DNA from 3 places in the Adlercreutzia sp. genome. Region 3 is predicted to be linked to each of the others. Evidence: predicted binding sites of a transcription regulator. Region 3 holds the regulator's gene; each other region holds the start of a gene.

What was found. Region 3 encodes HrcA, which represses chaperone genes, less so after heat shock. Its sites were predicted from a motif close to TNTTAGCANNCNNNNNNNNNGNNTGCTAANA; they were not measured.
Region 1: a site for HrcA is predicted at 5,472-5,502, ahead of ACTOXK_RS01180 (co-chaperone GroES). Genes of this name have one in related genera too.
Region 2: a site for HrcA is predicted at 1,284-1,314, ahead of ACTOXK_RS02465 (ATP-dependent Clp protease ATP-binding subunit). Genes of this name have one in related genera too.

The regions. Positions count from the first base shown of each region.
Region 1 covers NZ_JBQIIT010000002.1:37,542-47,690, reverse strand. Annotated here, with positions in the region: gene ACTOXK_RS01220 (amidohydrolase family protein) at 1-158, shown strand, start outside; gene ACTOXK_RS01215 (CASC3 protein CASC3) at 287-499, shown strand; gene ACTOXK_RS01210 (twin-arginine translocase TatA/TatE family subunit) at 521-1,174, shown strand; gene tatC (twin-arginine translocase subunit TatC) at 1,178-1,963, shown strand; gene ACTOXK_RS01200 (hydrogenase maturation nickel metallochaperone HypA/HybF) at 2,046-2,402, shown strand; gene nadE (NAD(+) synthase) at 2,531-3,373, shown strand; gene ACTOXK_RS01190 (sensor histidine kinase) at 3,438-4,670, shown strand; gene ACTOXK_RS01185 (response regulator transcription factor) at 4,663-5,367, shown strand; gene ACTOXK_RS01180 (co-chaperone GroES) at 5,576-5,863, shown strand; gene groL (chaperonin GroEL) at 6,060-7,694, shown strand; gene ACTOXK_RS01170 (putative manganese transporter) at 7,790-8,752, shown strand; gene ACTOXK_RS01165 (DUF8052 family protein) at 8,901-9,533, shown strand; gene ACTOXK_RS01160 (carbon starvation CstA family protein) at 9,558-10,149, shown strand, end outside.
Region 2 covers NZ_JBQIIT010000003.1:16,840-26,988, forward strand. Annotated here, with positions in the region: gene ACTOXK_RS02465 (ATP-dependent Clp protease ATP-binding subunit) at 1-1,196, opposite strand, end outside; gene ACTOXK_RS02470 (ion transporter) at 1,378-2,325, opposite strand; gene lysS (lysine--tRNA ligase) at 2,458-4,422, opposite strand; gene greA (transcription elongation factor GreA) at 4,424-4,894, opposite strand; gene tatA (twin-arginine translocase TatA/TatE family subunit) at 4,991-5,260, opposite strand; gene ACTOXK_RS02490 (helix-turn-helix transcriptional regulator) at 5,447-6,904, opposite strand; gene ACTOXK_RS02495 (molybdopterin-containing oxidoreductase family protein) at 7,222-9,627, shown strand; gene ACTOXK_RS02500 (4Fe-4S dicluster domain-containing protein) at 9,631-10,149, shown strand, end outside.
Region 3 covers NZ_JBQIIT010000021.1:1,287-11,435, reverse strand. Annotated here, with positions in the region: gene ACTOXK_RS10165 (hypothetical protein) at 88-273, shown strand; gene dusB (tRNA dihydrouridine synthase DusB) at 287-1,258, shown strand; gene hemW (radical SAM family heme chaperone HemW) at 1,410-2,528, shown strand; gene hrcA (heat-inducible transcriptional repressor HrcA) at 2,683-3,693, shown strand; gene dnaJ (molecular chaperone DnaJ) at 3,744-4,892, shown strand; gene ACTOXK_RS10140 (RsmE family RNA methyltransferase) at 5,079-5,876, shown strand; gene ACTOXK_RS10135 (MiaB/RimO family radical SAM methylthiotransferase) at 5,869-7,224, shown strand; gene ACTOXK_RS10130 (FAD-dependent oxidoreductase) at 7,453-9,270, opposite strand; gene ACTOXK_RS10125 (helix-turn-helix transcriptional regulator) at 9,547-10,149, shown strand, end outside.

The sequences.
Region 1 (10,149 bases), on a different contig from region 3:
CCGCTGTCGTGAACACCTGCACCACGGCCGACGTGCTCATGACCATGGTGGACGGCGCCGTGCTCTACGAGAAGAACCGCTGGCACGTGAAAGTGGAGGTGGCGAAGAACATCGCCCGGGTCATCGAGATTCGCAGCAAGCTGCGCCCCGAGGCCTAAGTTCTTCCCGACGGACCATGGAAATCATGCAGCGCCGCCCGGTGCCGGAGGTTTTCTCTGGCGCTCGGCGGCGCAATCTGCGATAATGGCGAATTTGCCAAGAGAGATGGAATCGAGGAGCGCAAGCGATGTCCCAGAGGAAGAACAAGACCGGGTCGAAGAACATCACCCGCAAGCAGCAGGCCGAGCGCATCCGCGCGGCCGAAGAGCGGGAGCGCCGCGCCAAGGAGGCCGCCGAGGCCAAGGCGCGCACGAAGAAGATCTTCACCATCGTGGTCTGCGTCATCCTCGTGCTCGCCCTCGGTATTCCCACTATGGCTCTGACCGTGCTCTCGCTGTAGGGCTGTAGAAAGGATCGCGACGTGTTTGGAATCGGCGGATTCGAGCTTTTTCTCATCCTGCTGTTCGGGTTCCTCATTTTCGGGCCCGATAAGCTGCCTGCCATGGCGAAGACCATCGGCAAGGCCATCGCGAAATTCAGGAACGCCCAGGAGGAGATGAGCGGCGTGCTGAAGGGCGAGATGGTGTTCGACAAGGACGCCGAGGATCCCTTCAAGAACCCGCTCGACGCCCTGGACGATGTGGCCGCCAAGGCCAGCAAGGGGGCTACGGCCGCCAAGAAGGCCGCCAGCACCGCCACGAAGAAGGTGGGGGAGGCCGCGAAGAAGAGCGGTACCACCACCGCTGCCGCCGGCGCCGCTGCCGCGGCTGCCGCCAAGGCCGAGCAGGGCGAGGGCGCCCCGGCCAAGCCCGAGAGCTTCGCCGAGCGCAAGGCCCGCTACGACAAGGAGCGCCAGGCCAAGAAGGAGGCCGAGGCGGAAGAGGCCAAGAAGAAGGCCGAGGAGGAGCGCAAGGCCGCTGCCGAGGCGCGCAAGGCCGAAGCCGCTGCCAAGCGGGCCGAGGCCGAGGCGAAGCGGAAGGCCGAACAGGCCGCAAAGACCGTCTCCGAGGCCGCCGATGCGGCGCCTGCCGCGCCAACCGCCGATACGCCCGCCGCCGAGAAGAAAGAGGACTAGATCATGCCTATCGGACCGGCACGCATGCCCCTGTTCGACCACCTCGGCGAGCTGCGCATGCGCCTCGTGCGCATCGTCGCCTGTCTGGCGGTGGCCGTCATCGTGTTCTACATGGCCACGCCCACCATGGGCCAGTTCCTGCTCATGCCCATCGCCGAGTACCTGCCGGTGAACCCGGCCACGGGCTTGGCATCGTTGCAGGCCATCGATCCCTTCGAGGCCTTCGCCGTGCGCTTCCAGATATCGGTCTGGGCCGGCATCGTGGCCACCTCGCCCGTCATTCTGTGGCAGCTGCTCGCCTTCTTCCTGCCGGCTCTGAAGCCGAGCGAGCGCAAGTGGTTCGTGCCCACCTTCGCTGCGGCGGTGTCGCTGTTCATGATCGGCACGGTGTTCTGCTACTGCATCATCCTGAACCCGGCGTTCCAGTGGCTCACCGACCAAGCCATGGGGCTGGGCTATGTGGCGCCGCGCATGAGCTCCTACATCGACATCATCATTAAGTTCGAGCTCGGCTTCGGCTTCGCCTTCGAGCTGCCGCTTATCGTGTTCTACTTGGTCATCTTCGATGTCATTCCCTACAAGAAGCTGCGTGGGAGCTGGCGGACGGTCTATGTGGTGCTCATGGTCATCTGCGCCGTGGTCACCCCCGATGCCTCGCCGGTGACCATGCTGCTCATGTTTGCCGCCATGATCGTGCTCTACGAGGGCAGCTTGCTCATCGCGCGGGTGGTGCTGGGCCGCCGCATCAAGGCCCAGAACGAAGCTCTGGCCGCCGAGGAAGACGAATAGCAAAGGGACTGTGACGCTGTCGGGCGGGGGAGACCCCGCCCTTTTTTGCATCGGGCCCGGGATGGGCCGGAAAGGGAATCTCATGCACGAGTTGGGACTGATGACCGGCGTCATGGACGCGGCGGTGGCGGCGGCCCGCGAGGCGGGGGCCGCGCGGCTGCTGTCCGTGAAGCTCTCCATCGGCGAGGCCAACGAGGCTGTGGAGGATGCCCTCTTCTTCGCCTTCGATGCCCTGGCCGCGGCCGACCCCTTCACCGAGGGCGCCGCCCTCGACCTGACTATGGTGCGCCCTCGCAGCATCTGCCTGGAGTGCGGCGAGGAGTTCGAGCACGATCTCTACAGTCGGTTCTGCCCCGCCTGCGACTCCTTCGCTACCGAACTGGTGGCCGGTCGCGAGCTCTCCATCGAGTCTATCGAGGTGGACTTGCCGGAATCCTAGGGCCTCGGCAATCCCATGGAAACAAAGCGCTGCCATAGTGCAAGACGGTGCTTTTGCTACGATGGGCGACGAAGGTCGCGGTTTGCGCCGTTTCCCTATGCAGCCGCCCGAGCCGGAAAGGAAGGTCCATGGAGCCTTTGGAGATGTACGATGCCTGCGCGGCCGCCCTCGGCGACTTCGTGCGCGGTGCCGGTTTTGCCGATGTGGTCATCGGGCTGTCGGGGGGCATGGACTCGTCCCTCGTGGCGGCCATGGCCGTCGATGCCCTGGGTGTCGGCTCCGTGCACGGGATCATGCTACCGGGGCCCTATTCCAGCGAATCTTCCCTCACCGACGCCCGCGCTCTGGCCGCCAACCTCGGCATCGCCACGGATACGGTGTCCATCTGCGAGCCCTTCGAGGCCTTCGAGATGGTTCTCGCCCGAGCCTGCGGGGGCGCGCTTGCGGGCTTGGCCGCCGAGAACACTCAAGCCCGCTGTCGCATGGTATGCCTCATGGCCCTCTCCAACGCCCATGGATGGCTGCTGCTGAACACGGGGAACAAGTCCGAGGCGGCCATGGGCTACTCCACCCTCTACGGCGACACGGCCGGGGCCTTCGCCCCCTTGGGCGGCGTCTATAAGACCGATGTGTTTGCCATGGCCCGGGCCCGCAATCGCCGAGCCGTGGAAGCCGGCGGAGTCGGCCCCATTCCCGTGAACGTGTTCGTGAAGCCGCCCTCGGCGGAGTTGTCGCCCGACCAGGAGGACGAGAAGTCCCTCGGCATCGACTACGCCACCCTGGACCGCATCCTCGTGGCCGCTGTGGAGCATGGGGAAGCTCCCGAGGCTATTGCGGCGGCCCTCGCAGCCGAGGGGCGCGAGGCCGAAGCGACCCGGCGCCTTGTGGACGACGTGCTCGCCCGCACGGCGGCCAATGCCTTCAAGCGGGCTTTGGAGCCCCCGTACCCCGCTGCTCCCTTCTACGAATAACGCCCTCGTAACTACCCCAACGGGAGTATGGCGCGTGGGGCCGCTCTCGTTTACCATGGTACTCATGGATGCGCTGCTGGGAAAGACCGAGAAACTCACCGCCACCGACTGGCTCATCGACGTGGTGGTGGCCCTCGGCGCCTTCGGCTTCGGTTGCCTTCAGTTCACTCTGGCGGTGAACTTGCTCATTCCCGACGAGTTCATGCGCCGGCTCATGGGCATCCAAGTCATGGTGCCCACGGCCTTCTCCCTGGGGGCCATCGCACTCACCACCGTGCCCCTTGTGGTTCGGCGCCGCTTGCCCTGGGTGGCGTTCGTCGGGTGCATCGTGGCCTGGGCGCTGCTCCAGTCCCAGCTCAACGGCATTGCCCTGTCGGTGGTGGGGCCGCTCGTGGCCCTGTTCACCCTGGCTGCCAGCCGCCCTCGGGGCGAGGCAATCGTGGCCTTCGCTCTGCTGGCCGTCCTGCTGTTCGTGGCACCGCCTCCGCCCGATCAGTCTCGCATCCTGACCCAGCTCACCCTCTTCCAGAACGGGGCTTTGGGGCTCGCCGCGGCCTTCGCGGGCTACGCCCTGCGCGAGCATCAGGAGCGTGCCCGGGCCATTGAGGAGCGGGCCGCCGCGGCCGAGCGCACCCGCGAGACCGAGGCGCGCCGCCGCCTCGAGGCCGAGCGGGTGTCCATCGCCCGGGAGGTCCACGACATCACGGCCCATTCCCTGTCGGCGGTGAGCATCCAGGCCGCCGCGGCCGAGCGGCTCGTGGAGCGCGATCCGGCGGCAGCTAAAGCGGCCATCGCCGAAGTGCGGTCCACGGCGAAGGAGGCCCTGGAGGAGATTCGCGCCATGATCGGCGTGCTGCGCAGCGGGGAGGGCCCGGCCGAGACCGCCCCCACCGAGGGCACCGACCGCATGGCCGATCTCGTGGGCTATCTGGAAGGGGCCGGCATCGAGACCTCTCTGGCCATGGAGGGCTACGATCGCGCTCGCGTGCCGGCCTATATTGACGTGGCCCTCTTCGGCATCGCCCGGGAGGCGGTCACCAACATCGTGCGCCACGCCGGCGCCACCCGGGCCGCCATCACCCTTGTGGCCGAGGAGAGCGCTGTGGCCCGGCTCGTGGTAGACGACGACGGCCGCGGACCCGGCCCGACGCCGGAGGGCGGCCATCATGGCCTGGTGGGCATGGCCGAGCGCGTTCGCCTGCTCCATGGCACCTTCGCCGCCGCCGAGAGCCCCTGGGGCGGCTTCCGCATCGCCGTGGCCGTTCCCCTCGCCCCGAAGGAGGAGACCCATGGCTGAGACCGATCCCATCCGCGTGCTTGTCGTGGACGACCAGGACCTCGTGCGCTCGGGGTTCAAGATGATCCTCTCCACCTACGAGGGCATCGAGATCGTCGGCGAGGCCAGAAACGGCGCCCAGGCCGTGGAAGAGGCCCAGCGTCTGCGGCCCGATGTGGTGCTCATGGATATTCGCATGCCGGAGATGAGCGGCATCGAGGCCTGCCGCGCTATCACGGCCAACCCGCTGCTGGCCAAAACCCGGGTGCTCGTGCTGACCACCTTCGATATCGACGAGTACGTCTACGACGCCCTGGGGGCCGGAGCGAGCGGCTTTCTGCTCAAGGATGCAGATCCCGACGACATTGCCGCTGCCATCCGCGTCGTGGCCGCCGGCGATGCCCTTATCCAGCCCTCGGTCATGCGCCGGCTTGTGGAGACTTTCGTGGCCGCCCGGCCTCGGGGCGGCTGGGGGAGCGCCGAGGCCGCCGACGGCCGCCGAGCGGCCCTGGGCAGCCTTACCGACCGCGAGCGCGAGATCCTCATGCTGGTGGCCCGCGGCCTGTCCAACGACGAGATCGCCGAGGAGCTGTTCATCTCGCCGGCCACGGTGAAGACCCACCTGGCCCGCATCATGGCGAAGACCGATGCCCACGATCGGGCCCAGCTCGTGGTGTTTGCCTACGAGACGGGGCTTGTTTCCCCAGCGGCACGGTAATCCCTGATAAAAACCGTAATTGTAGGAAAGTTGAGTGGAAAAAACTCAAGTTTTCCTTCCGTCACCCCTTGTTTTCTCCGGCGTTGCTGTTATGATGTCTTCCTGTTTAGCACTCGTAGTTGCGGAGTGCTAGCACTTAACCCGAGAGAGTGGTTAAATGAGAGGTTGTGCACCCGCACTACGCAAACCATTGAAAGGACGGCAAGCTATGAATTTGAAGCCTCTGGGCGACCGCGTCATCCTGAAGCAGGACGAGGCCGAGGTCACCACCGCGTCCGGTCTCTTCCTGGCCTCCGACGCCAAGGAGAAGCCGCAGACCGGTACCATCATCGCCGTGGGCGAGGGCAAGATGGACAAGGACGGCAAGCTGATCCCCATGCCCGTCAAGGTGGGCGACAAGGTCATCTACGGCAAGTTCGGCGGCACCGAGATCGCCCTGGACGGCGAGAATGTGCTCATTCTCCGCGCTGACGACATTTACGCTGTGGTTGAATAAATTTTTCAGCCACAGCCGACGGCTTTCCGTGGCGGCCGCCTCGCGCTTCAGAACCTGCGGTCTTTCGCACACAGCGCAAAGGCTGTCTGAGCTCAAGACCGCAGAACCTTCAGCACGATGCGACTCACCACGAAAAGCCTGCTGTTTCCCCTGTTGATTTTTGAGAAGATAAAAAACTCGAAAGGAACGCGAACCAATGGCTAAGGAAATCAAGTTCGATACCGACGCTCGCTCCGCTCTGGCCGCGGGCGTGTCCAAGCTGGCCGACGCCGTGAAGGTGACCCTCGGCCCCAAGGGCCGCTACGTCGCCCTGGAGAAGTCCTACGGCGCCCCGCTCATCACCAACGACGGCGTGACCGTGGCCAAGGAAGTGGAGCTGGAGAACCCCGTGGAGAACATGGGCGCCCAGCTGGTGCGCGAGGTGGCCGTGAAGACCAACGACGTGGCCGGCGACGGCACCACCACCGCCACCCTGCTCGCCGACGTCATCGTCTCCGAGGGTCTGAAGAACGTGACCGCTGGCGCCGACGCCCTCGGCATCCGCCGCGGCATCGAGAAGGCCACCGATGCCATCGTGGCCTCCATCAAGGGCTCTGCCACCCCGGTGTCCACCAAGGAGCAGATCGCCAACGTGGGCCGCATCTCCGCCGGCGACACCGCCATCGGCGACAAGATCGCCGAGGCCATGGACGCCGTGGGCAAGGACGGCGCCATCTCCGTCGAGGAGTCCCAGACCATCTTCGGCATCGACATGGAGATCGTCGAGGGCATGCAGTACGAGCGCGGCTACATCTCCCCCTACATGGCCACCGACATGGAGAAGATGGAGGCGGTGCTGAAGGATCCCTTCGTGCTGCTCACCGATATGAAGATCAACTCCATCCAGGACATGGTCCCGCTGCTGGAGGAGGTCATGCGCGCCGGCCGTCCGCTGTTCATCGTGGCCGAGGACGTGGAGGGCGAGGCTCTCTCCACCATCCTGCTGAACCGTCTGCGCGGCACCCTGTCCGTGGTGGCCATCAAGGCCCCCGGCTTCGGTGATCGCCGCAAGCGCATCCTGGAGGACATCGCCGTGGTTACCGGCGCCCAGGTCATCGACAAGGACTTTGGCATGACCATGGCCGATGCCACCATGGAGATGCTCGGCACCGCCAAGACCGTGAAGGTCACCAAGGACACCGCCCTTATCGTGGACGGCGCCGGCAAGAAGGAAGACATCCAGAACCGCATCCAGATCATCCGCGCCGAGCTGGAGCGCGTCGATTCCGACTTCGACCGCGAGAAGGCCCAGGAGCGCCTGGCGAAGCTGTCCGGCGGCGTGGCCGTGCTGAAGGTGGGCGCTGCCACCGAGTCCGAGCTGAAGGAGAAGAAGTCCCGCATCGAGGACGCCCTGCAGGCGACCCGCGCGGCTGTGGAGGAGGGCATCGTCGCCGGCGGCGGCGTGGCCCTGGTGGACGCCATCGACGCCCTGGATTCCGTGGTTGCCGGCGACAAGGACGAGGAAGTCGGCATCAACATCATCCGCAAGGCCATCGAGGCCCCTATGCGCGCCATCGCCCAGAACGCGGGCTTCGAGGGCTCCGTCGTGGTGGAGAAGGTCAAGAGCCTGCCGAAGGGCGAGGGCCTGAACTGCGCCAACGGCGAGTACGGCAACATGATCGAGATGGGCGTGAACGACCCGGTGAAGGTGACCCGCACCGCACTGCAGTCCGCGGCCTCCGTGGCGGCTCTCATCCTCATCACCGAGGCCACCATCAACGAGATCCCCAAGGAGGGCCCCGATCTGAGCGCTCTGGCCGGTGCCATGCAGGGCGGCGGCGGGATGTACTAAGCCGGAGGCCCCAAGCTCTCCGGTTGGGTAACCGCTCAACAAACTAACGCGCGGAAAGGCGGCCCGAAGGCCGCCTTTCTTCTACAATGGGCCCCATGGAAGAATTTGCGCACATAGCCGAACACGTGCTGGAGCATTCGGTCTCCGACACGCTGTACCTCATCCCGTTTCTGTTCGTGACCTACCTGGCCATGGAATGGCTCGAGCACAAGACGGGCGGCAAGACCCAGCGGGCCATCCAGCACGCCGGCGCCGCCGGCCCCATCGTGGGCGCGGTGCTGGGCGTAGTGCCCCAGTGCGGATTCTCGGCGGTGGGGGCCACGCTGTGGGCGGGGCGCGTTATCACCCTGGGCACCCTGTTCGCCATCTTCCTGTCCACCTCCGATGAGATGCTGCCCATCTTTCTCGCCGAGGCGGTGCCGGCCAACACCATCCTCTCCATCATGGGGGCGAAGGTGGTCATCGCCATGGTCATGGGCTTTATCGTGGACACGGTGCTGCGCCTCGCCCGGCGCGATAGGGAGCGCCTGCGCATTCACGAGCTGTGCGAGCGGGATCAGTGCGGGTGCAACGATGACTGCCATGCCTGCGAGCAGGCGCCCGAGCGCGCCTACGAGCACCACGATGATGTGGAGCATACCCACAGCCACGGCCACGGGTGGAAGGGCATCCTGCGATCCGCCACGAGGCACACCATTCAGGTGACGCTGTTCATCTTCATCATTACTGTGGTGCTTAACGCCGTACTGGAAGTGGTGGGGGAGGACGCTCTCGCCCAGTTCCTCGGCGACAACCCCGCCTTCTCGGTATTTGCCACGGCGCTCGTGGGCCTCATTCCCAACTGCGCCGCCAGCGTGATCATCGCGCAGCTGTACGTGGAAGGGGTGCTCGGCGCGGGCGCCATGCTCGCCGGCCTGCTCGTCAGCGCCGGCGTGGGCCTGCTCGTGCTCGTGCGCGCCAACCGCCACTGGAGGCAGAATCTCGCCATCATCGTCGCCCTCTACGTCATCGGCGTCTTCTGGGGCCTCATCTGCAACGCCCTGGGCGTGGTGTTCTAGCTCTCCGCGCTTGGGCGCTGCTTCCCTTTTTCGGAAACGGCTTTTCCGAACTGACAATTTGCCAAAAAAACTCCTTGCGCTGGCGGAGAGATCGTACTAATCTCGTAACGTTCATCCGCAAGGTCTTTTTTGGAAGAAGGCGATGGTCATGGCTGGCCGCATGGAAGTCATCGAGCGACTTCTCGCCGCCCATGAGGCGTGGTTCGATGTCGAGCGCGATCATCGCTTCGCAGGCCGCGCCTTTCCGGGCTATGCCGAGTTTCACTCATCAGCTTCTCAGTACGTGCTCGTGAAGCGAGCGAAGCTGTGGGAGGCTTCCAGTCACGAGTATCTGTTCTTCTGGCCGACGGCTCGCCTGACCGAGGCGGAATTGAACGACTTGCTGCACTTCATGGCCCGTGAGGCCCTAGCCAAAGTGCAGCTTGCCCCCGACCATATGTGTTCGTATCTTTCGCTGGTCGTGGTGGCTGATGGGGTGGACGAGGCCGTGCCGCGCCTCGTGCGCAGAGCCCGGTTTCGCAAGAGCTTCTCCTTCGGGCTGAAGGGCTGGGCCGACATGCGCGTGGCCGTCGTCGATCTGTCGGCGCGCCGCGTTTGGGCCAATACTCAGGGAAAGCCACTCGTGGAAACCTTGGCGGCGAACGCGTTTGCCGAAGGGGCTCCGTCGGCGGAGGACGGAAGAGGCACGGCCATGGCGGAGGCCGTGATCGATTCCGCATCGGTTGCGGAAGTGCCAGTGACAGAGGCGTCGGCCGTGAGGGTTTCGCCCGTGGTGAGATAAAGGGAAAGGAAAGGAAGGACAGGAATGAACGCACTGGTCATTCTCATCGTAGCCATCGTCGTGCTCGTCGCGGGCTACATCTTCTACGGCGGTTGGCTCGCCCGTCAGTGGGGTGTGAGGCCCGACCGCCCCACGCCGGCCCATGAGTTGGAGGACGGCAAGGACTATGTGCCTGCTCCGCCCTACGTGGTGCTCGGCCACCACTTCTCGTCCATCGCCGGCGCGGGCCCCATCAACGGCCCTATCCAGGCTGCCGTCTTCGGCTGGGTGCCCGTGCTTCTGTGGGTTCTCATCGGCGGCATCTTCTTCGGCGCCCTGCACGACTTCGGCGCGCTGTTCGCCTCTATCCGCCACAAGGGGCAAACGCTTGCCACGGTCATCGCCCACAACATCGATGACACGGCCAAGAAGTTGTTCTGCACCTTCGCCTATCTGACGCTCATTCTGGTGGTGGCCGCTTTCGCCTCCATCGTTGCGAGCACCTTCGCCGTCACGCCCGTGCCGCTCGATGATGCCGCCAAGGCCGCTGCCGCCGAGGCGGCCAATATGGCGAATATGCGCACGGCCATGATCTCGGTGCTGTTCATCGTGGTGGCCGTCATCTACGGTCTTGTCA
Region 2 (10,149 bases), on a different contig from region 3:
TCCATGACGTCGATGGCCTTGTCGGGCAGGTAGCGATCCTGGATGTAGCGGTTCGCGAGCTGCACGGCGGCGGTCAGGGCGTCGTCGGTGAAGTGCACGCCATGGTGCGCCTCGTACTTGTCGCGCAGGCCCTCCATGATGCGCACGGCCTGCTCCTCGTTGGGCTCGTTGATGGTGAGCGGCTGGAAGCGGCGCTCCAGGGCCGAGTCCTTCTCCAGGTGCTTGCGGTACTCCTCCAGGGTGGTGGCGCCGATGATCTGAATCTCGCCGCGGGACAGCGGGGGCTTCAGAATGGCGGCCGCGTCGATGGAGCCCTCGGCGGAGCCGGCGCCGATGATGGTGTGGATCTCGTCGATGAACAGCAGCACGTCGCCGGCGTCCATGACCTCCTTGATGACCTTCTTCAGGCGCTCCTCGAACTCGCCGCGGTACTTGGAGCCGGCCACGAGCGCCGACACGTCCAGGGTGATGAGGCGCTTGCCGCGCAGGATGTCGGGCACCTGGTTGCTCACGATGAGCTGGGCCAGGCCCTCGGCGATGGCCGTCTTGCCCACGCCGGGCTCGCCCAGGATGAGGGGGTTGTTCTTCTGACGGCGCGATAGGATCTGCATGACGCGCTCGATTTCCGAGGCGCGGCCGATGACCGGGTCCAGCTTGCCGTCGCGGGCCTTCTTCGTCAGGTCGGTGCCGAACTCGGTGAGCATGGAGTCCGACGAGGCCGGGCCATCGAAGCCGGAGCGGCCCGCGTAGACGGGCGACTGGCCCACCAGGTCGTTCAGAGCGCCACGCACATCGTCGCCAGACACGTTCAGGCGGCCGAGCACTTCCAGGGCCGTGCCCTCGCCCTCGCGCACGATGCCGAGGAGCAAATGCTCGGTAGAGATGTAGGACTGGCCCATCTGCATGGCCTCGCGCAGAGAGTTCTCCAGCACGCGCTTCACCCGCGGCGTGAAGGACAAGTGCCCCGACACGTCGGCGTCCTCGTCGATGGTGACCACCTGGCGGATGGCCTGCACCACGCCGTCGTAGGTGACGTTCAGGCGATCGAGGGCCTGGGCGGCCAGACCGTCCTTCTCCTGGATGAGGCCGAGGAGGATATGCTCGGTGCCCACGTAGGGCTGATGGAGCGCCCGGGCCTCGTCCTGGGCCAGGACCAGCACCTTGCGGGCCTTGTCCGTGAATTTCTCGAATGACATAGTTTCCTCGTTCCTTCGTTGGTGCCCCGCGACAAAGATTCTCTCTCGCTATCAGACAGGCCGGGCACGAAATATAGTTCCCGAGCAGTTTAGCACTCACGCGGCCGAATTGCTAAAGCACGGAGCCGAGAACCACGGTTTTGTGGGCACGTTGTGAGGGGGAAGCGACGCCACGGCCGCCCTACCCCTGCTGATCGTCGCCCGCGACTGCCCCGCTTTCACCGGAAGGCCCTTCCGCCCCGGTGCGCTCGGCTTCGTCGCGGTCGTCTTGGCGGGCATCTTCGCGGCGCACATCGCGCTCGATCTTGCGCAGGTTCGCATTCTGGAACTCGGCCACGAAACCAGCGGAAAAGATGCCACCGGGAATGGCTACCAGGGCCACCGAGAGGAACATGATGATGGAACCCACGATGCGCCCAGCCGGCGTGATGGGCACCAAATCGCCGTAGCCGGTGCCGGTGATGGTGGTCACGGCCCAGTACACGCCCGACAGCAGGTTGTTGAACCGGTCGGGCTGGGCCGGATGCTCGATCTCGTACATGACCACGCTGGAAACCACCACGAGCAGGGCGATCACCAGAAACGCCGCGACGATCTCGTGGTAGTGCTTCGCGATGACGCGTCCGATGGTGCGCAGGCCCCGCATGTAGCGGGAGATCTTCACGAGACGCACAAGGCGCACCACGTTGATGACGTTCAACAGCATAGGCGTAACGGGCACGAACCAAGCCGCCATGTTCGGCCCGAAGGACAGAAGATCGATGATGCCCCAGGGCGAGCAGATGTAGCGCAGCCGCGCGCGAGCCGGGGTGCAGTTGCCGAAGGCCAGATCGGCGATCCAGATGCGGGCAAGGTACTCGATGCAGAAGCAGACCGTGGAGAACCGGTAGAAGCCGGCGACCACGTCGGCCGTGACGGGATCGAGCCCCGGCTGCGTGGACACGAACACCACGACGGCATTCAGCAAGATGAGCACGAACAGCGCCCCGCCCACGATGCGGGCCGGCCAGCTGGCGCGGCGCAAGTTCTCCAGCGCGTAGAACGTCTCGCGCTTCAGTTCGTTGGTGTGGGCCAGCTTGAACCGCCGGCGGAACCGCTCGGCGCGCTCGCTCTCCCGATGCCGCACCATGGCCGCACCTCCTCTCGTTTCGGATCGACCGCCTCTTTCACGCCCCGCCTCTCGCTGACGCCCATTCTAGAAATGAATGGGCCCGCACTGCTCAGCGCGGGCCCATCCGTAAGTAAGTTGGTAACTGTTCGCCTAGTACAGCTTGGCGCCGGCGGGGATGCGGTCGTCTACCATGAGCAGGTTCAGGCGCTCCTCGGGCTCGCCGTCCTCGCCCGGCACCTCGTGGATGGCGGACATGAGCATGCCCTCAGACGCCACGCCCATCATCTTGCGCGGCGGCAGATTGGTGATGGCGATAAGGGTCTTGCCCACCAGCTCCTCGGGCTCGTAGTAGGCGTGGATGCCCGACAGGATGGTGCGGTCGGTGCCGGTGCCGTCGTCCAGGGTGAACTGGAGCAGCTTCTTGGACTTCGGCACGGCCACGCATTCCTTCACCTTCACAGCGCGGAAGTCGGACTTGCTGAAGGTGTCGAAGTCCACGGCCTCCTCGAACAGGGGCTCGATGACCACGTTGGAGAAGTCGATGGAAGCCGCCGGGGACGCTTCGGCCGGCACCTCGGCAGCGGTCGGCGCAACGGCGGGTGCCGCGGCCTTGCCGCCAGCCGGAGCCTCGTCCTTCATGTGGGGGAACAGCAGCACGTCGCGGATGGAGGGCGCGTCGGTGAGCAGCATGACCATGCGGTCGATGCCGATGCCCACGCCGCCCGCCGGGGGCATGCCGTACTCCAGGGCGCGGATGTAGTCGGCGTCGAAGCCCATGGCCTCGTCGTCGCCCATGTCCTTGGCCGCCACCTGGGCGCGGAAGCGCTCGGCCTGGTCCACCGGATCGTTCAGCTCGGTGAAGGCGTTGGCGTACTCGTGGCCCAGGATGAACAGCTCGAAGCGCTGGGTGAGCTCGGGATTGGCAGGATCCTTCTTCGCGAGCGGCGAGATCTCCAGCGGATGATCGATGACGAAGGTGGGCTGGATGAGCTTCTCCTCGGCCACGGCCTCGAAGATCTCGGAGATGAGCTTACCCTTGCCCCAGGCCGCCTCGGCGTGGCCGCCGTGCTTCTCCAGGATGGCCACGAGCTCGTCGCGGCTGCGGTCGAAGGACACCTCCTCACCGGCGTGCTCGCTGGCCAGTTCCATCATGGAGGCGCGGCGCCAGGTGCCGGACAGGTCCACCGCCGTGCCCTGGTACTCGATCTGCAGGCTACCGCACGCGGCCTCGGCCGCGGCCTTGATGCAGCCCTCGGTGAGGTCCATCATGCCGTCCAGGTCGCTGAAGGCCGCATAGGCCTCCATGGTGGTGAACTCGGGATTGTGGTACGGGTCCATGCCCTCGTTGCGGAACTGGCGACCGATCTCGAACACCTTCTCGAAACCGCCCACGAGCAGGCGCTTCAGCGGCAGCTCCGTGGCAATGCGCAGGTAGTAGTCGCGATCCAGCGCGTTGAAGTGCGTGATGAAGGGCTTCGCGTTCGCACCGCCGATGATGGCGTGCAGGAAGGGGGTTTCCACCTCGTAGAAGCCCTGATCCTCCATGTAGCGGCGAATGGCCGACACGATCTTGAAGCGGCGTTCGAAAGTGGTGCGCACCTCGGGGTTCATGACCAGGTCCACATAGCGCTGGCGGTAGCGGGTCTCCTTGTCCTGCAGCCCGTGGAACTTCTCGGGCAAGGGGCGCAGCGACTTGCTCATGAGCTCGAAGGAGTCCACGGCCACGGACAGCTGGCCCCGGCGAGTGCGCATCATGGTACCGGTGACGGCGATCCAGTCGCCCACATCCAGGTCGCACAGGTCGGCGAAGCGCTCCTCGCCCAGCGCGTTGATGCGGCAGAACAGCTGGATGTCGCAACCGGACTCACGCAGCTCCAAAAAGGCGATCTTGCCCTGCACGCGCTTGGCCATGATGCGGCCGGCGATGGTGACCGCATCCTCGGTGGAATCGCCGTCCTCCAAGTGAGCGTACTGCTCGTTCAACGCACCCACGCTGTGACTGCGCTCGATGGAATGGCCGTAGGGGTCCACGCCCGCGGCAATCAGCGCCTCGCGCTTGGCCTTGCGCACCTCGATGGGATCGTCTTCGATTACCTCAACAGTTTCTTCAGCCATATTAGTGCTCGATCTTCAGGATGGTCAGAGTGATGTCGCGGCCGGTGGGGCCCGTGGTGGTCACCTCGTCGCCCTTCTTGCGGCCGAGCAGCGCCTGGCCGACGGGGGACTCGTTGGAGATCTTGCCCTCGGCGGCATCGGACTCGGCGCCGCCCACGATGGTGAACACCCGCTCGCGGCCGTTCATGTCCACCGTGACCACGCTGCCGATGTTCACCTTGCTCGAGCGCTTCGGCGTGTTCACCACGGTGGCCTCGGACAGGATGCGGCTGATCTCGGCGATGCGCGCCTCCATCATGCCCTGCTCGTTCTTCGCGTCGTCGTACTCGGAGTTCTCGGAGATGTCGCCGAACTCGCGGGCCACCTTGATGCGCTCGCCGATCTCGGCGCGCTTCTCGGTCTCCAGGTAGTGAAGCTCCTCTTCCAGCTTCTCCTTGCCCTCTTGGGTCAGTACGTAGTTCTCGTTAGCCATGATTTGTCCCGTTTTCTCTCTTTATACACTGGTGGTGCGCCCGCACAATTATGCGGGCGCACCACGGATTACCACGTTATGCGAAGGGCGGGAAGGCTACTCGGCCTTCTTCTTCACGACCTTCTTGACGGTCTTCTTGGGGGCCTCGGCCGGCTCCTCGACCACTTCCTCGACGACTTCGACAACCTCATCATCGTCGGCGGCCTCCTCGACCTCTTTCTGGCCGGCACCCATGCCATCGCGCAGGTTCTTCACCGTCTTGCCGAGGGCGCTGCCGAGTTTGGGCAGGTTCTTCGGGCCGAAGATGAGCAGGATGACAACCAGGATGATAAGGAGCTCAGGAACTCCCATGCCCAAAATCTTCATGCAATCCTCCGTCAGGTCGGGCAAGGTTTCCCTTGCCTCGTTCTTTCGCCTCTTGGCGACGCGGTGCGTTCCCCAAAGACGCGCTTTTGCGTGCCGACAAGGGTAGCACAAACCCCACGCCAGCGGCGCAACGAGCACAAATACTTCAACGATGGACGCAACGGGACGCCTCTGGCAGGGCCGGCCCTAGCGCTCGCTTTCCACCAGGTCGATCAGTTCTTGGCGATCGTGCACGTCGAGCTTGCGGTACAGGTGACTCAGATGCGCGTTCACCGTGCCCGCCGTCAGGCCCAGCTCCTCGCGGATGCGCGGCGTGGAACGGCCCTTGGCCACCAGCACGAGTACCTCCTCCTCGCGCTCGGTCAGGTTGAAGTCGACCCGCAGCTGATGGCAGCGCTCGCGGAAGGGACGGCGCCCGAGACGGCCGCCCCCGAGCAGCCGGGCCATGGTGCTCTCGGTGAACAGGAACAGGTAGGCGAAGAACAGCAGGCACACGCACAGAAGGGTCACGAGACTCAGCAGTCGCGGGGTGATGGTCACGGTGGACAGCACGAGGGCGCCGCCGAAGGTGCCCGCGAGCAGGCCGGCCGTGCAGGAGGCCCAGCCGATACCGAAGGCGAACAAGGGCGAGAGGCCGTAGAGCCCCGTGAGGCGGGCGAGCACCACCCACATGAGCAGCATCACCACGCAATAGGTGACGAGCCCCGCCACGTCGGCCGCGAAGGATCCGGGCTCGAGCAGGGGCAGCAGAAGCATCACGAAGCCGAGGGCGAACACCGAGGTCTTGTATGCGGCGGCGAAATCGGGGGACGTGGCCGATAGGAGCGGTCCGCACACGATGACGATGGCCCCGATGGTGGCCATGAGGAACAGCCACGGATAGGAGCCGTCGCTCACAATGGGCGTCCCCGCCAGGAAGAACGACCGGGCGAAGGAGCCGGCCAGGGAGAGCACCCCCAGCGAGAAGACGGCCCGCACCGAGAAAGCGCCCTGATGGAGCGCCGGCTTCCCCGCCTCCTCCGCCGTGCGCCACACACCGAGGCCCTGGAACAGGATGGCGCCGACCCCTATGGGCAGCGCGCCGGTGATGACGACGGCGGCCAGCTTCGGCAGCATGACCGTCAGCGCGAACAACACCGCGGCGAGCAGGAACGCCGCCGCTGTCTTCACGGTGACCTGCACGATGCTCAGGCGGCGCAGCACATCGCCCCAGGCGAGGTAGAGCACCCCCAAGCCAACGCCGGAAATGGCCGCGGCGATGGAGCACCAGGGCTGCCGGAACACCTCGCTGACATCCACGATGGCGAGCACGACGGTGCTCAGTACGAGAGCCGCCGGAGCCGCCCAGCGCAGCACGGGGCGCCCCATGGCCCGGGAAAAGGCCCCTGCCCGGCCGGCCGCCACCAAGAGCACCGCCACGAGGCCCAGGCTCGAGTAGCCCACGACACTGTTGAAATGGCTGACGTCGTTGCGCGTGGAATAGTGGATGGCGGGGCTGAAGAACGTGATGAACTGCCATGCCAGCATGAGCGCAAGACCCCACACCCGACGATCGAGCACGTCGCCGAGGGTTACCGAGCCCCATGAGAGACGGGTGTCGGCATCCGGCGGCAAGGCCGGCCCGACCCCTCCCGACTGCGTCATAGATTCCTCCCAACTCTTTCCCGTCTTCCGAAGCCGGGAAAGCCTCCTTGGCGCGATTCTAACATAAAAGACGGGAAGCAGGGGCACTCGAGCCTGTCATATAAAACATATATCGTCCCAGTTCAAAGCCTTGTTTTCAAAATATAGGAAATGCACGATTTTCTCTGAGAACCAAAAGCGCTACGGTGGAATACGTCGCGAGAGGCGACCCCCGCAAGGCCCAGGGATGCTGCACTCATGGTTGGTCGATTGAAGGGGAAGGGGAGGTTTTGTCGGATGCAGCGGGTGCCACGGGGATACCGACAAGAGGAGGTCTTATGGCTGAATTCACCAGACGCACGTTGCTCAAGGGCGCCGCCGCGCTCGGTGCCGCAGCGATGCTCGGCGGCTGCGCGCCGCAAACGCTCGAGGAAGACGAGTTGTCCCAGACCGGTGGCGAGGAAGGCCCCGAGCCGGTTATCGAAGTCAAGCACGCCTGGTGCAAGATGTGCGGCCCCGCCCGCACCCACTGCTCCACCCTGTGCACCATCAAGGACGGCCGCTGGGTGCACGTGGAGGGCAATCCCGAGGCCGGCAACAACTTCGGGCGCGGCTCGAAGACGCTGTGCGCCAAGGGCAACGCCGCCATGCACACCGTGTACGCCCCGAACCGCCTGCTGTACCCCATGAAGCGCGTGGGCGAAAAGGGCGAGGGCAAGTTCGAGCAGATCACGTGGGATCAGGCCCTCGACGAGATCGCCGCGAAGCTCCAGGAGCAGAAGGAGCAGTACGGCGCCGAGTCCTACGGCGTGCTCTCCCCGCAGTTCTATGCGGTGCTCGGCTCCCTCGGCCGCCGTTTCCTGAACGTGCACGGCTCGCCGAACTACCTGCACTCCGCCATCTGCAACTCCCAGCGCATGTTCTCGCGCCTGGTCACCCTGGGCGGCCCGGAGCACGCAAAGGCCACCGACACGGCCCCCGGCCAGCTGGACAAGTGCAAGCTGCTCGTCGTGTGGGGCTACAACTCCGAGAACTCCGCCATCAACCAGGGCAACCCCAACAAGCGCCTGGATTCCCAGGAAGGCGGCATGAAGGTCATCGACATCCGCCCCATGCAGGAGGGACTGGGCTCCCACGCCGATTACTGGCTGCCCGTCATCCCCGGCACCGACGGCGCCCTGGCCCTGGCCTTCCTGAACGTCATCATCGGCGAGGACCTCTACGACCACGACTTCGTGGAGAACTGGTGCCTCGGCTTCGATGAGCTGGCCGAGCACGTCAAGCAGTTCCCGCCCTCCTGGGCCGCCCCCATCACGGGCATTCCCGAGGAGCGCATCATCGAGGTGGCCCGCCTCATGGGCACCACCAAGCCCATGGGCATCAACATCGGCAACGGCATCGGCGACCAGTCGGCTGACGGCCACTGGACCGTGGCCTGCGCCTGCCTCATTGAGGCCATCACCGGCAACCTCGGCATCGCCGGCGGCGGCGGAGCCGGCATGGTCATGCCCGAGCCGCTCATCAAGACCAAGCCCATCGACCTCTTGAGCGACCGTTTGCCGGCCAGCGAAGAGGACACCGCCAACGGCTGGATGGCCGGCGTGGCCAAGCTCGTCGGCCCCGAGACGCCCCGCTGGTTCCAGGACATGGTGACCCAGGAGTCCGGTCCCACCACGGCCTACAACAAGGGCATCCAGTCTATTCTCAGCGAGAAGCCCTATCCGCTGCGCTTCATCTTCGCCCAGTCGTCCAACCCCATGTCGGCCACCCGCCAGCCCAAGACCGTGGCCGAGGCCCTGAAGAAGCTCGACTACTACGTGGTCATGGACGTGGCGTGGAACTCCTCCTGCGACTACGCCGACATCGTGCTGCCGGCCACGACCCAGTACGAGTCCGCCGACCAGTTCGCCACGAAGAACTCCCCGGCCGGCACGTTCATCGGCATCAACCAGGTGATCTCCGAGCCCGTGGGCGAGTGCCGCAGCGACTGGCAGTACTATCTGGACCTGGCCGTGAAGATGGGCTACGGCGCCGACTTCTGGAACGGCGACATCGACGCCATGCTCTCCGAGCAGCTGGACGGCTCCGGCGTGACCCTGGAAGAGCTGCGCGAGAAGGGCGGCATCTTCAAGGAGCGCACCGATGGCGCCAAGCCCACCGAGCCGGAGTACCAGAACTACGAGAAGATGTTCGCCACGCTGCCCCAGGGCAAGGTCCAGTGCGTGAACGAGTGGATCGGCGGCAAGCCCAACGCCGACGACACGGGCACGATCGAGCGTTTGCCCGTGTACAAGGGCGCCCCGGAGAGCCTCACCGGCACCCCCGAGATCGCCGCGGAGTACCCGCTCGTCATCTCCGACGTGCATGCCTACCGCCTGTGCAACCACAGCTACTACCATGACGTGCCCTACCTGCGCGAGCTGCAACCGGAGCCCTGGGTGAAGATCAACCCGGCCACAGCGGCCCAGTACGGCATCGCCGACGGCGACTGGGTGCTCATCGAGTCGCCCCACGGCTCCATCAAGATGGTAGCCCGCTTCTTCGAGGCCATCCAGCCCAACGTGCTCATGACCAAGCGCGGCTGGTGGGAGCCCTGCGACGAGCTGGGGCTGCCCGGCTACGGCAGCCTGGACGGCGGCAGCGAGGTCAACGTGCTGTACGACGACACCATTGCGAACTACGACGGCTTCACTTCGGCTATGGCGAAGCAGACGCTCGTCAAGATCTCGAAGAGTGAGGGGTAAACCATGGCTGAACAGTACGGATTCTACGTCGATACGAGCCGCTGCATCAAATGCTGGGCCTGCGTGGTAGCCTGCAAGCAGTGGCACGAGATTGAGGCCGGCACCGTGTCGCGCCGCAATGTGGAGGAGACCGTCGAGGGCACGTTCCCCGACGTGAAGCGGAAGTTCGAGTCCCTGTCCTGCATGCACTGCGAGAACCCCCTGTGCGTGGCGAACTGTCCCACCGGTGCGGTGAGCAAGCGCGAGGAAGACGGCGTGGTGGTCGTGGACGATACGGTCTGCATCGGCTGCAAGACCTGCGAGCAGGCCTGTCCCTTCGGCGTTCCGCAGTACGTGGAAGTGGAGGGCGAGGGTTTCAAGATGGACAAGTGCGACACCTGCCTGTCCATCGGTCGCGAGGACGACCAGCCCCACTGCGTGCTGACCTGCCCCGTGCAGGCGCTGCACTTCGGCCCGCTCTCCGAGATGGAGGCCCTGGCCGCTGAGAAGGGCGGCGCGCGCATGGAGGGCGAGACCACCCCG
Region 3 (10,149 bases):
TTGGATTTTGCTCGGCCCGATTGTAGCATCGGCTACACTGTGCCTTGAAGTACGGAACCGGATCGAAGGCTGGCTAGAGGACGCGATATGGCACGGGAACCCCGCGAGGACTACGATTGGATCGATGATCCCTTCAACGAGAAGAAGATTGCCGAGGAGCAGGAGCGCTTGGGCATGACGGGCACCTCCAAGACGCTCGTGGGCGTGGGCTGCCTGCTGGCCGCCGTCGGCTTTGCGGCCCTCGTCGGCCTGCTGCTGATCGGGCTTGTGTAGGCGAGCGCGGCCCATGGACGGACTGTTCGGGAAGTACCGGGTGCTGCTGGCGCCCATGGCCGGCGTGTCGGATATCGCCTTCCGCACCCTCAGCCGCGAGGCCGGCGCCGACATGGCCTTCACCGAGATGGTGTCGGCCAAGGGGCTCTCCTTCGCCAACGAGAAGACGCGCCATCTGCTGGCCCTGGCCGACGGGGAGAGCTCGGTGGCCGTGCAGCTGTTCGGCCACGAGCCCGAGGTCATGGCCTCCCAGGCCGCCTGGATCGAGCAGGAGATGGGGGAGAGTCTGGCCTACCTGGATATCAACATGGGCTGCCCGGCCCGCAAGATCGTGTCGAAGGGGGACGGCTCGGCCCTCATGCGAGAGCCCGAGCTGGCCGCCTCCATCGTGCGGGCCGTGAAGGGAGCCGTAGAGCATCCGGTCACGGTGAAGTTCCGCCGGGGTTGGGCCGAGGGCGACGAGACGGCGCCGGCCTTCGCGCGGGCCATGGAAGAGGCCGGGGCCGATGGGGTTACCGTGCACGGGCGGTTCGCCGAGCAGCTGTACCGCGGCGCCGCCGACTGGGGCGTCGTCGCCCGGGTGCGCGAAGCGGTGAGCGTGCCCGTGGTGGGCAACGGCGACATCCGCTCGGGGGCCGATGCGGTGTCCATGGCCGCGGCCACTGGCTGCGACGCGGTGATGATCGCCCGGGGCGCCGAGGGCAACCCCTGGCTGTTCTCCCAGGTGCAGGCCGCCCTGGCCGGTGAGCCTGAACCTGCGGCGCCCACCGTGGAGGAGCGCATCGCCATGGCCCGGCGCCATGCCGAGCTACTCACCCATCGCGAGGGCCGCAACATCGTGCGCATGCGCAAGCACGCCATGTGGTACATGGCCGGCCTGCCCGGCGCCGCCACGGCCCGCGGCCGCATCAACTACTGCACCACCCTGGCCGACTTCGACGCCGTCTTCGACGACCTTCTGGAAATCGCCCGGGAGCATTCGTAGTTTGTCCGTCCGACGGGAGGAGGCACTGCAATTCGCTCAGACAGTCCTCGCTTTGTGGAAACGCCCGCTGGACATTTCCAGTCGCTGCGGAACTCGCTCGGTTGCAACACCTCCTCCCGACGGACTACTCGTTTTGAAATGAGGAACACGCATGGCTTACGATCCCTACAAGGCGCTCTACCTGCACATTCCGTTCTGTGTGAAACGGTGCGGGTACTGTGATTTCGCCACTCAGGCGGTAGAGCGCGACGCGCCGGTCATCGACGAGTACGTGGAATCGCTCGTGATGGATATCCGCCGGGCCTCCAAGGAGGGGAAGCTCGGCGCCCTTGAGACCGTGTACCTGGGCGGCGGCACGCCGAGCCATATCGGCATGGGGCGGCTGTCCAGTCTGCTGTACGCGCTGGCGATGTCCATGCACCTGGAACCTGAGGTCGAGTGCACCATGGAGGCGAACCCGGAGAGCCTCACCGAGGCCATGGTGCGCGACATCTGGGCCCTCGGGGTGAACCGGCTGTCCCTCGGCGTGCAGTCCTTCGATGATGCGGTGCTGCGCATTTTGGGCCGGGCCCACGACGGCGACGGGGCGCGGCGGGCCATCGCGGCGGCTCAAACCCGCTTTCAGAACGTGTCGGTGGATCTGATGTGCGGCATTCCCGGTCAGTCGGCCGAATCCTTCGCCGAAAGCGTGCGGGAAGCCGTGGCCCTGGGTGCCACCCACGTGTCGGTGTACCCGCTGACCATTGAGCCGCACACCCCCTTCGATCGCGCGGTGATGCGCGGCGAGATGGCCGAGCCCGATGAGGATACCGAGGCCGAGGCCATGGAAGCGGCCCGATCCATCCTGGAGCAGGCGGGCTTTCACCGCTACGAGGTGGCCAGCTACGCGAGGCCAGGGTTCGAGAGCCGCCACAACACCGCCTACTGGACCGGCGTGCCCTACCTGGGGATCGGCCGCTCGGCGGTGACCATGACCCAGAACGCCGAGCGCCGCATGCGGGTGCAGGACGGGCGCGTGGTGGACGATCTGGACGCGCGCCAGATGGCCGCCGAGGACCTCATGCTGTCCATGCGCATGGCCCGGGGCGTCTCGGACGAGCGGGTCGCCCGGGCCACGGTGGTCCTCGGGGATGAGACGGCGTGCGCCGTCTTCGACGAGCTGGTGGCCCTCGGCCTCGCCGAGCACCGGGACGGACGCTGGCGGCCTACGGAGCGCGGCTGGCTCTGCGGCAACGAGCTGTACGGCCGTCTGCTGGATTTGGCACCCTAGGGCGAGGGATCGTCGGGCTGCCTTCTGCCTGCTCCCATGTGTCGCTTGCGTCGAGATCGGCCCTTCCGTTAGCACTCTCGCACCTTGGTTGCTAAAATAGCGTCAACAACGGTGCGCCCGCAGGGGCGCCGGCGGGGAAGCGAAAGGAGAGGCCATGCTGTCGGAGCGACGCCAGAGGGTGCTGCGAGCGCTGATCGAGGACTACATCGAGTACGCGCTGCCCGTGGGGTCGCGCACGCTTACCGAGCGCCATCGGCTCGGCGTGAGCCCGGCCACGGTGCGCAACGACCTGTCCGCCCTGGAGGACGCGGGCTTCATCCAGCAGCCCCACACCTCAGCCGGCCGCGTGCCCACCGATGCCGGCTACCGCACCTTCGTCGACGAGCTGCTCTCGTCGGGCCTCGCCGAGGAGGAGCGGCCCCATCCCGCCATGATGGACGAGTTGCGCGGGGCCGCCTGTGAGCTGGACGCCCTCATGGAGCGCACCTCCGCTGCTCTGGCGCGGCTCACCGACTGCCTCTCCATCGTCATGGCCCCGTCGGTCTTCGCCGGCCGCATTCGCCAGATCACCCTCGTGTCCCTGTCGGTGTGGCAGGCCATCATCATCGTGGTGGCCGACGACGGCCAGGTGGCCAACCGCACGGTCACCTTCTCCGAGGAGGTCACCTCCGACGAGCTGGCGGCGGCCCAGAACCTGCTGAACCGCCTGCTCGTGGGCCAGTCGGCCCGGGACGTGCGCCGCTCTCTGGACGCGAGCACCATCGAGGCCCTGCGCGATCCCCTCGTGCAGCTCATCATCGACGAGGTGGTGGAGTGCCTCGGCGTGAGCGACGGCAACCGGGCCCACAGCCTCGGCATCTCGTCCCTGCTGCGCCAGCCGGAGTTTAGCGACGCCAAGGCGCTGCTGCCGGTCATGGAGGTGCTCGAGGACGATGAAGTGCTCCTGCACACCTTCGACGACACCGTGGAGGGGGAAAGCCCCGTCATGGTGCGCATCGGACGGGAGAACCCCGCCTCGGAGCTGGCAGGCATTTCCATCGTGGCCTGCCCCTACGGCCGTGGCGACAGCGAGGGCGTAGTCGCCGTTATCGGCCCCACCCGCATGAACTACGGCAACGCCATCCGCGCCGTGCGCGCCGCCCAGAGCGTGCTCTGCGACGACTAGCGACGCCACCGACTTTTGTACGACCCATCAGAAAGGCAAGACGTTCCACCATGGCCGCAACGAAGGACCTCTACGAAATCCTCGGCGTCTCCCGCGACGCCTCCGAAACCGAGATCAAGAAGGCGTTCCGCCACCGCGCCCGGGAACTGCACCCGGACGTGAACAAGGCACCCGATGCGGAGGACCAGTTCAAGGAACTGAACGAGGCCTACGACGTGCTCTCCGACCCCCAGAAGAAGGCCGCCTACGACCGCTTCGGCACCGTGCCCGGAGCTGCGGGCGGCGCGGGCCCCTACGGCGGCGTGAACATCGACTTCGAGGACTTGTTCGGCGGCGGCTTCGGCGGCATGGGCGACATCTTCTCCACCTTCTTCGGCGGTGCCGCGGCCGGAGGCGGCCGCCAAGTGCGCAAGGACGGCCGCGACATGGGCGTGGGCATCCGCGTGACCCTGGCTGAGGCGGCCACGGGCGAGAAGAAGGAGATCGTCTACGACCGCCTGGCACCGTGCCCCGACTGCGACGGCACGGGCCTCGGAGAGGACGGCAAGGAGGTCACCTGCCCCGACTGCGACGGCCGCGGCCGGGTCGTCACCGTGCAGCACACCTTCCTCGGCGACATGCAGTCGGCCACCACGTGCCCCCAATGCCACGGCACCGGCACCATCATCGAGAACCCCTGCTCCGAGTGCGAGGGCCAGGGCCGCGTGCCCGACCGTCAGCGCGTATCGGTGGAGGTGCCCCGGGGCATCCGTGACGGCCAGCAGCTGCGCATCCACGGCTTCGGCGAGGCGGGCATGCAGGGCGCGCCGGCCGGCGACCTCATCGTCACCGTGCGCATCGCCCCCGACGAGTTCTTCGAGCGGGACGGCGACAACCTGCACTGCAAGCTCGTGGTGCCCATGGTCCAGGCGGCGCTGGGCGCCGATATCGAGATCGACGGCATCTTCGAGGACGAGAAGGTCACGGTGAAGATCCCCGAGGGATGTCAGAACGACCAGGTGGTGCGCGTGAAGGGCTTCGGCATGCCGCGCCTGAAGAGCGACGTGCGCGGCGACCTGTTCGCCCACATCGACGTGGAGATTCCCACGAAGCTCTCCAAGCGCGAGCGCGAGCTTTTGGAGGAATTGGCCGCCGAGATGGGCGAAACCGTGGACGAGAAGCGCTCGCCCCTGCAGAAGCTGCGGGATATTTTCGAGTAACCGGTTCCGCCCGTCCTGCGGAACGGGCGGACACGTCGACGCTGCGGTTCCGACGGGCACCTGGCCTTGCCCCTTTTTTCGCCTCGGCGCGTACCGAAGTACGCTTGGGCGAAAGGCGGGGCAATTCCAGGCACCGGTCGGAACCTTGCTGACTTTGCCGACCATGCGAGAGATTGGGTAATATTCATGTCGCTTCCGCGATTCTTTTTGGAAAACCAGGTGCTCGCTGCTGAGACGGAGGCGGTGTTTCCGCTGCGGCTGGCGGCCGATGACGCGAAGCATGCGAAGGTGCTGCGGCTGGCCCCGGGGGAGCACATCGCCGTCATCGACGGGGCGAGCGACTACTTCGAATGCGAGATCGTCGATTTCTCCGACAGCTTGCCGCTCGTTTCCATCGCCCGTCACGAAGAGACGGCCGCCGAGGGCCCGCAGGTGATACTGCTCCAGGGCCTGGCCAAGGGCGACAAGATGGAGACGGTCATCCGTCATGCCACCGAGGTGGGTGTGGCCGCCTTCGTGCCCCTGGCCTGCAAGCGCTCGGTGGTGAAGCTCGACGGGAAGAAGGCCGCGGCCAAGACCGAGCGGTGGCGGGCCATCGCCAAGAGCGCGGCCATGCAGTCAGGGCAGGCCCGCATTCCGGAGGTGAGCGAGCCGGCGACCGTGGGGGAGGCCTGCGCCCGGCTCGGGGGCGCCACGGCCGTGCTCGTGTGCTGGGAGGAGGCGCCCGAAAGCGCCAGCCTGCGCGGTGCGATCCGGGGCGCCCTCGCCGCCACGTGCACGCCTGCGGCCGATGCCCGCATCGCCGTGGTGGTGGGGCCCGAAGGGGGGCTTGCCGAAGAGGAAGTGCGGCGGCTTTTGGACTGCAACCCTCGTGCGGCCCTCGTGACCCTGGGTCCTTCCATCCTGCGCACCGAGACGGCCGGCATCGTGGCCCCGGCCCTTGCGCTCTACGAGCTGGGCGGTATGGGGAACGGCCATGGATAGCCCCGCCTTCCGCTTCGCCGTGGTGAACCTGGGCTGCAAGGTGAACCGCGTGGAGGCCGACGGCTTCGAGCGGCTCTTAACGGATGCGGGCGGCGCGCCATCGTCCCAGGCCGAGGCCGATCTCATTATCGTGAACACCTGCACGGTCACCGGCGAGGCAGAGAAGAAGACCCGCAAGGCCGTGCGCCACGCCCTGACCGCAAACAAGGAGGCCCCCGTCGTCGTCACCGGCTGCGCCGCCGCCATAAACCCGGACTTCTTCGCCGATCTGGGCGGGCGCGTGGCTGTGGTGCCCAAGGCTCAGATGGGCCCCTATCTGGAAGCACTCGTGGAAGACGGTTCCCTCCTGCGCACGCGGGAAACGGGAGCCGAGACGGCTCCCCGAGAAACCCCCGCGGATCTGCCGGCCGGTGGAAGGGCCTTCGCCTTGGGGAATGGAAGGCAAGACCGCACCCCTCGGGCGACGCAGGAACCCGAGCCGCGGCCCTGCTATGAGGGGGCTCTCGGCGGTCGCACGCGCATCGGCATCAAGGTGCAGGACGGCTGTGACAACGCCTGCACCTACTGCATCGTGCACGTGGCCCGGGGCCGCGCGATGAGCCGGCCGGCCGACGCGGTGGTGGCTGAGGCCGTGGCCCTGGCCCGCTCCGGCGTGCGCGAGATCATGCTCACGGGCATCAACCTGGGCTCCTACGACGATGAGGGGACGAACCTGGCCGATCTGTGCCGCCAGCTGCTCGCGGCGACGGCCGATCTGGCCGCGCCGGGCGAGGAGCCCTGCCGCTTCCGCGTGGGCTCCATCGAGCCCCAGGATGTGACGGCCGATTTCATCGCGCTTCTGGCCGAGGCCGAAGGGCGTATCTGCCGCCATCTGCATCTGCCCCTGCAATCGGGCTCGTCGAAGGTGCTGCAGGAGATGGCCCGGCCCTACGACGCCCATGAGTTCCGCCAGCTGGCCGACTACCTCCAGGCCATGGTGCCGACCGTGGCGCTCACCACCGACGTCATCGTGGGATTCCCCGGCGAGACGGAGGAAGACTTCGAGGATACCTGCGCCTTGGCCCGCCACGTCGGCTTCGCGAAGATCCACGTGTTCCCCTACTCCAAGCGGGAGGGAACCCCGGCCGCGGCCCGGGGAGACCAGGTGCCTCCCGCAGTCAAGACCGCCCGGGCGGCCCGTTTGCGCGCCCTGTCCGACGAGCTGGCCGCAGCCGACCGTGCTCGTCGGGCTGGCATCGTGGAGCTGGCCTTGGTCGAGCAGCCCGGCCGCGGCACCACGGAGAGTTACCACGAGGTGGCCGTGACCGAGGATGCCGTCGTGGGCACCCTGGTGGCCGTCGCACTGTAGGCTGACCTTGCCTCAGCGACTGCCGCGCCATGGGCACCGACCCTCCCAAATCCCCATCTACGAAAAGCGCCCCCGGCGGGCAACCTGCCGGGGGCGCTGAGCTTCTATCTCGCAAACGTTGAAGGGGGGACGCGATTTCACGCGGCGCCCCTTCAACATCAGAGAGAGGGGAGCGGTCGAGCCGAGTACGGAGGGGAGGGAACGCCCGACTCGACCGCGGGGGATAGCTTAGGCGAACAGATCCAGATCCGGAATCTTCTCGTCGGCGTTGCCGCCGGCAGCGTTGATGCCGGCCATGCGGCCGAAGGTTACGCAGCGGCCGTGGCCGATGCCGGGCACGTAGGTGGGGTAGTCGCCCGCGCCGAAGAAATCGCCGGCCGCCGAGCCGCAGACATAGAGGCCCTCAATGGGCTGGTCGTTGGCGTCGAGCACGTGGGTCTCCAGGTCGGTGCGCAGGCCACCGCACATGGTGAGCAGGTCGGCCTCCAGCTTGCCGGCGTAGAACGGCGGCTCCACGACCTTGGCCATCACCTCGGGACGCTTGCCGTAGTCCAGGTCCTTGCCGAGGTCGCACAGCTCGTTGTAGCGCTCCACCGTGGCCACGAAGTTCTCGGCGGGCACGCCCATGAGGCCGGCCAGCTCCTCCAGGGTATTGGCCGTCTGGGTGAGGCCGCTCTCGATCTCGCCCTGAAGCACGATCTCCTGGGCCTCCAGGTTGTACTCGCCGCCCACGGGCTGGGTCAGCTGGCCCCACTGCAGGCCGCCGCCGAGACCGGCGTCCATCTGCTGCTTCACGGCCTTCAGACCGTTGGCGTCGTAAATGGTCCAGGCCTCCTTCTGGGTCTGCAGGGCCTTGGTGACCGACTTGGACTGGGTGTTCACGTCCTCGTTCTTGAAGCGCTTGCCCTCCCAGTTCACATGGAGGAAGCCGTAGGAGGCCGCACCGAAGTCGAGGTGCATGACGGCCGCGTGGGGCTCGCTTCGCTGCATGGCGCCGCCGATCCAGATGGCCTGCTTGTGCATGTCGCCGGTGTCGCAGTCCGGCGGATTGTAGTAGCGGGCGTCCATGGCGTAGGCGGTCATGGGAGCGTAGTACTGGAACATCTCGTCATCGGCGGCGTAGTCGCCCGATGCGATGACGACCGACTTGGCGTTGATCTGCACCATGCCGTCGGGGGTGCTCACGATGGCGCCGGTCACCGGGCCCTCGCCGTCGCGCACGAGGCGCTCGGACTTGGTCTCCCAGCGGATCTCGCCGCCGTTGGCGGCGATGGCGTCGTACAGGGCGGGCACGAGCACGGCATTGCCGTACACGTCGCCCACGCCGGAGCCCTGGTAGAAAGTGAAGTTCACCGTCTCCTCCAGCATGCCCTCCTTGTAGAAGATGTGGGTGACCGGGTACTCGGTGTAGTCGGGACCCTTGTAGTAGCCGTCCCACAGCAGCGCTTCCAGGCCCTGGGCCTTGGCGATGTCGTAGAGCCAGTCGAAGCAGGCGCCGGACTTGCGGGCGTACTCCCACAGCAGCGGCTCCTTCACACGGCCCTGGGCCCAGTTGATCCAGCGGCGCACCACATGCACGTAGTCGGGCTCCTCCAGCAGGCCCTGCTTCACCAGGTCGGCCTGGACCTTGGTGTGGAAGCCGGCGATGTGCACGCCGCGGGCGATGGCCTGCTCGGTGTTCTTGTCGATGGTGATGACCTTCGCGCCCTCTTCCAGAGCGGCCAGGGTGGCGCAGCAGCCGCCGAGGCCCGCGCCGATCACGAGCACGTCGGTGTCCTCGGTCGCGGTGATCTCGTCGGCCGGAATGGGCTCCGGCGCGATCTCCCAGCTGTGCAGGCCCTGGGTGTCGGGGCCGGCCGAAGCGCCGTTGTCGGCCATGGGCATGCCGCCGGTCTGGGACAGCGTCTCGCCGCCCGCAGGAGCTTCGGCCGCCGTCTGGGGCGCGCAGCCCGCAAGCCCGGCCACGGCAGCTCCTGCGGCCACGGTGGCCCCCAGGCCGAAGAATGCGCGGCGGGAAAGGCCGCTCTTGCTCTGTTCCTTCGTCATGATTCCTCCTTTAAGAATCCTCCCCATCCGGGGCTCGGCGCCCCGAATGCGACACCGCGCCGCCCCGCTCCCTTCGGCGGGGCCCTCGGCAGCGTTGCCGGCTGCGCTAGGCAGCTGACCCGATTCAAGCGCAAAGGCTCGGGCGAATCTCCCCGTCGGCAGGGGGAAACGCCTCCCTCATACCCAATATCCCCCTCCCAGGGGGAGACGTTTTTCCCGGCAATCCGAGGAGGGGCGCCTTCCAAAACCCCTATAATGGCGGCGGAGGGATAGATCATGAAGAACAAGTTTTCCCGAGAGCGCTGGCTCTCACCGGACGTGCTCGGCTTCGCCGCCCACTGGGCCTGGATCTGGTGCGTGTTCTGGAGCAGTCGCTTCTACGACGAGGGAGCGCAGCTGGGGGCCGCCGCCTTCACCCCGGGCACCATGCTCGAACCGCTCTGGGTCGTGTCCTTGCTCGCCAACGTCGTGTCCATCGCGGCCTTCCTGCTGCTGGCCCGGGTGCGCAACCCCCTCTCAGAGCTGCGGATCGTGCCCTGGGAGGCGGCGGTCCTCACCGCGCTGGGCACTTTGTGCGTCTCCCTGCTGCCCGGTCTCGTGGATCCGAGCTCGGCACCCACTCTTTATTTGGTGGGGGCCGTTCTGACCGGCGTGGGCAGCGGCGGCATCGTGGTGCTGTGGGGCGAGCGGCTCGTGGAATACGGCCCGCGCCGGCTCATGCGGGTCTTCGTCGCCGCCATCATCATGGCGGCCGCCGCCTACGGCATTCTGCTCGCCCTCCCGACGACCGCCGCCCACCTCGCCGTGGCGGCCCTTCCCCTCATGAGCATCGCCTGCTACCGGCACCAGGCGCGTCGCCTGCCCCGGGTCCCCCAGAAG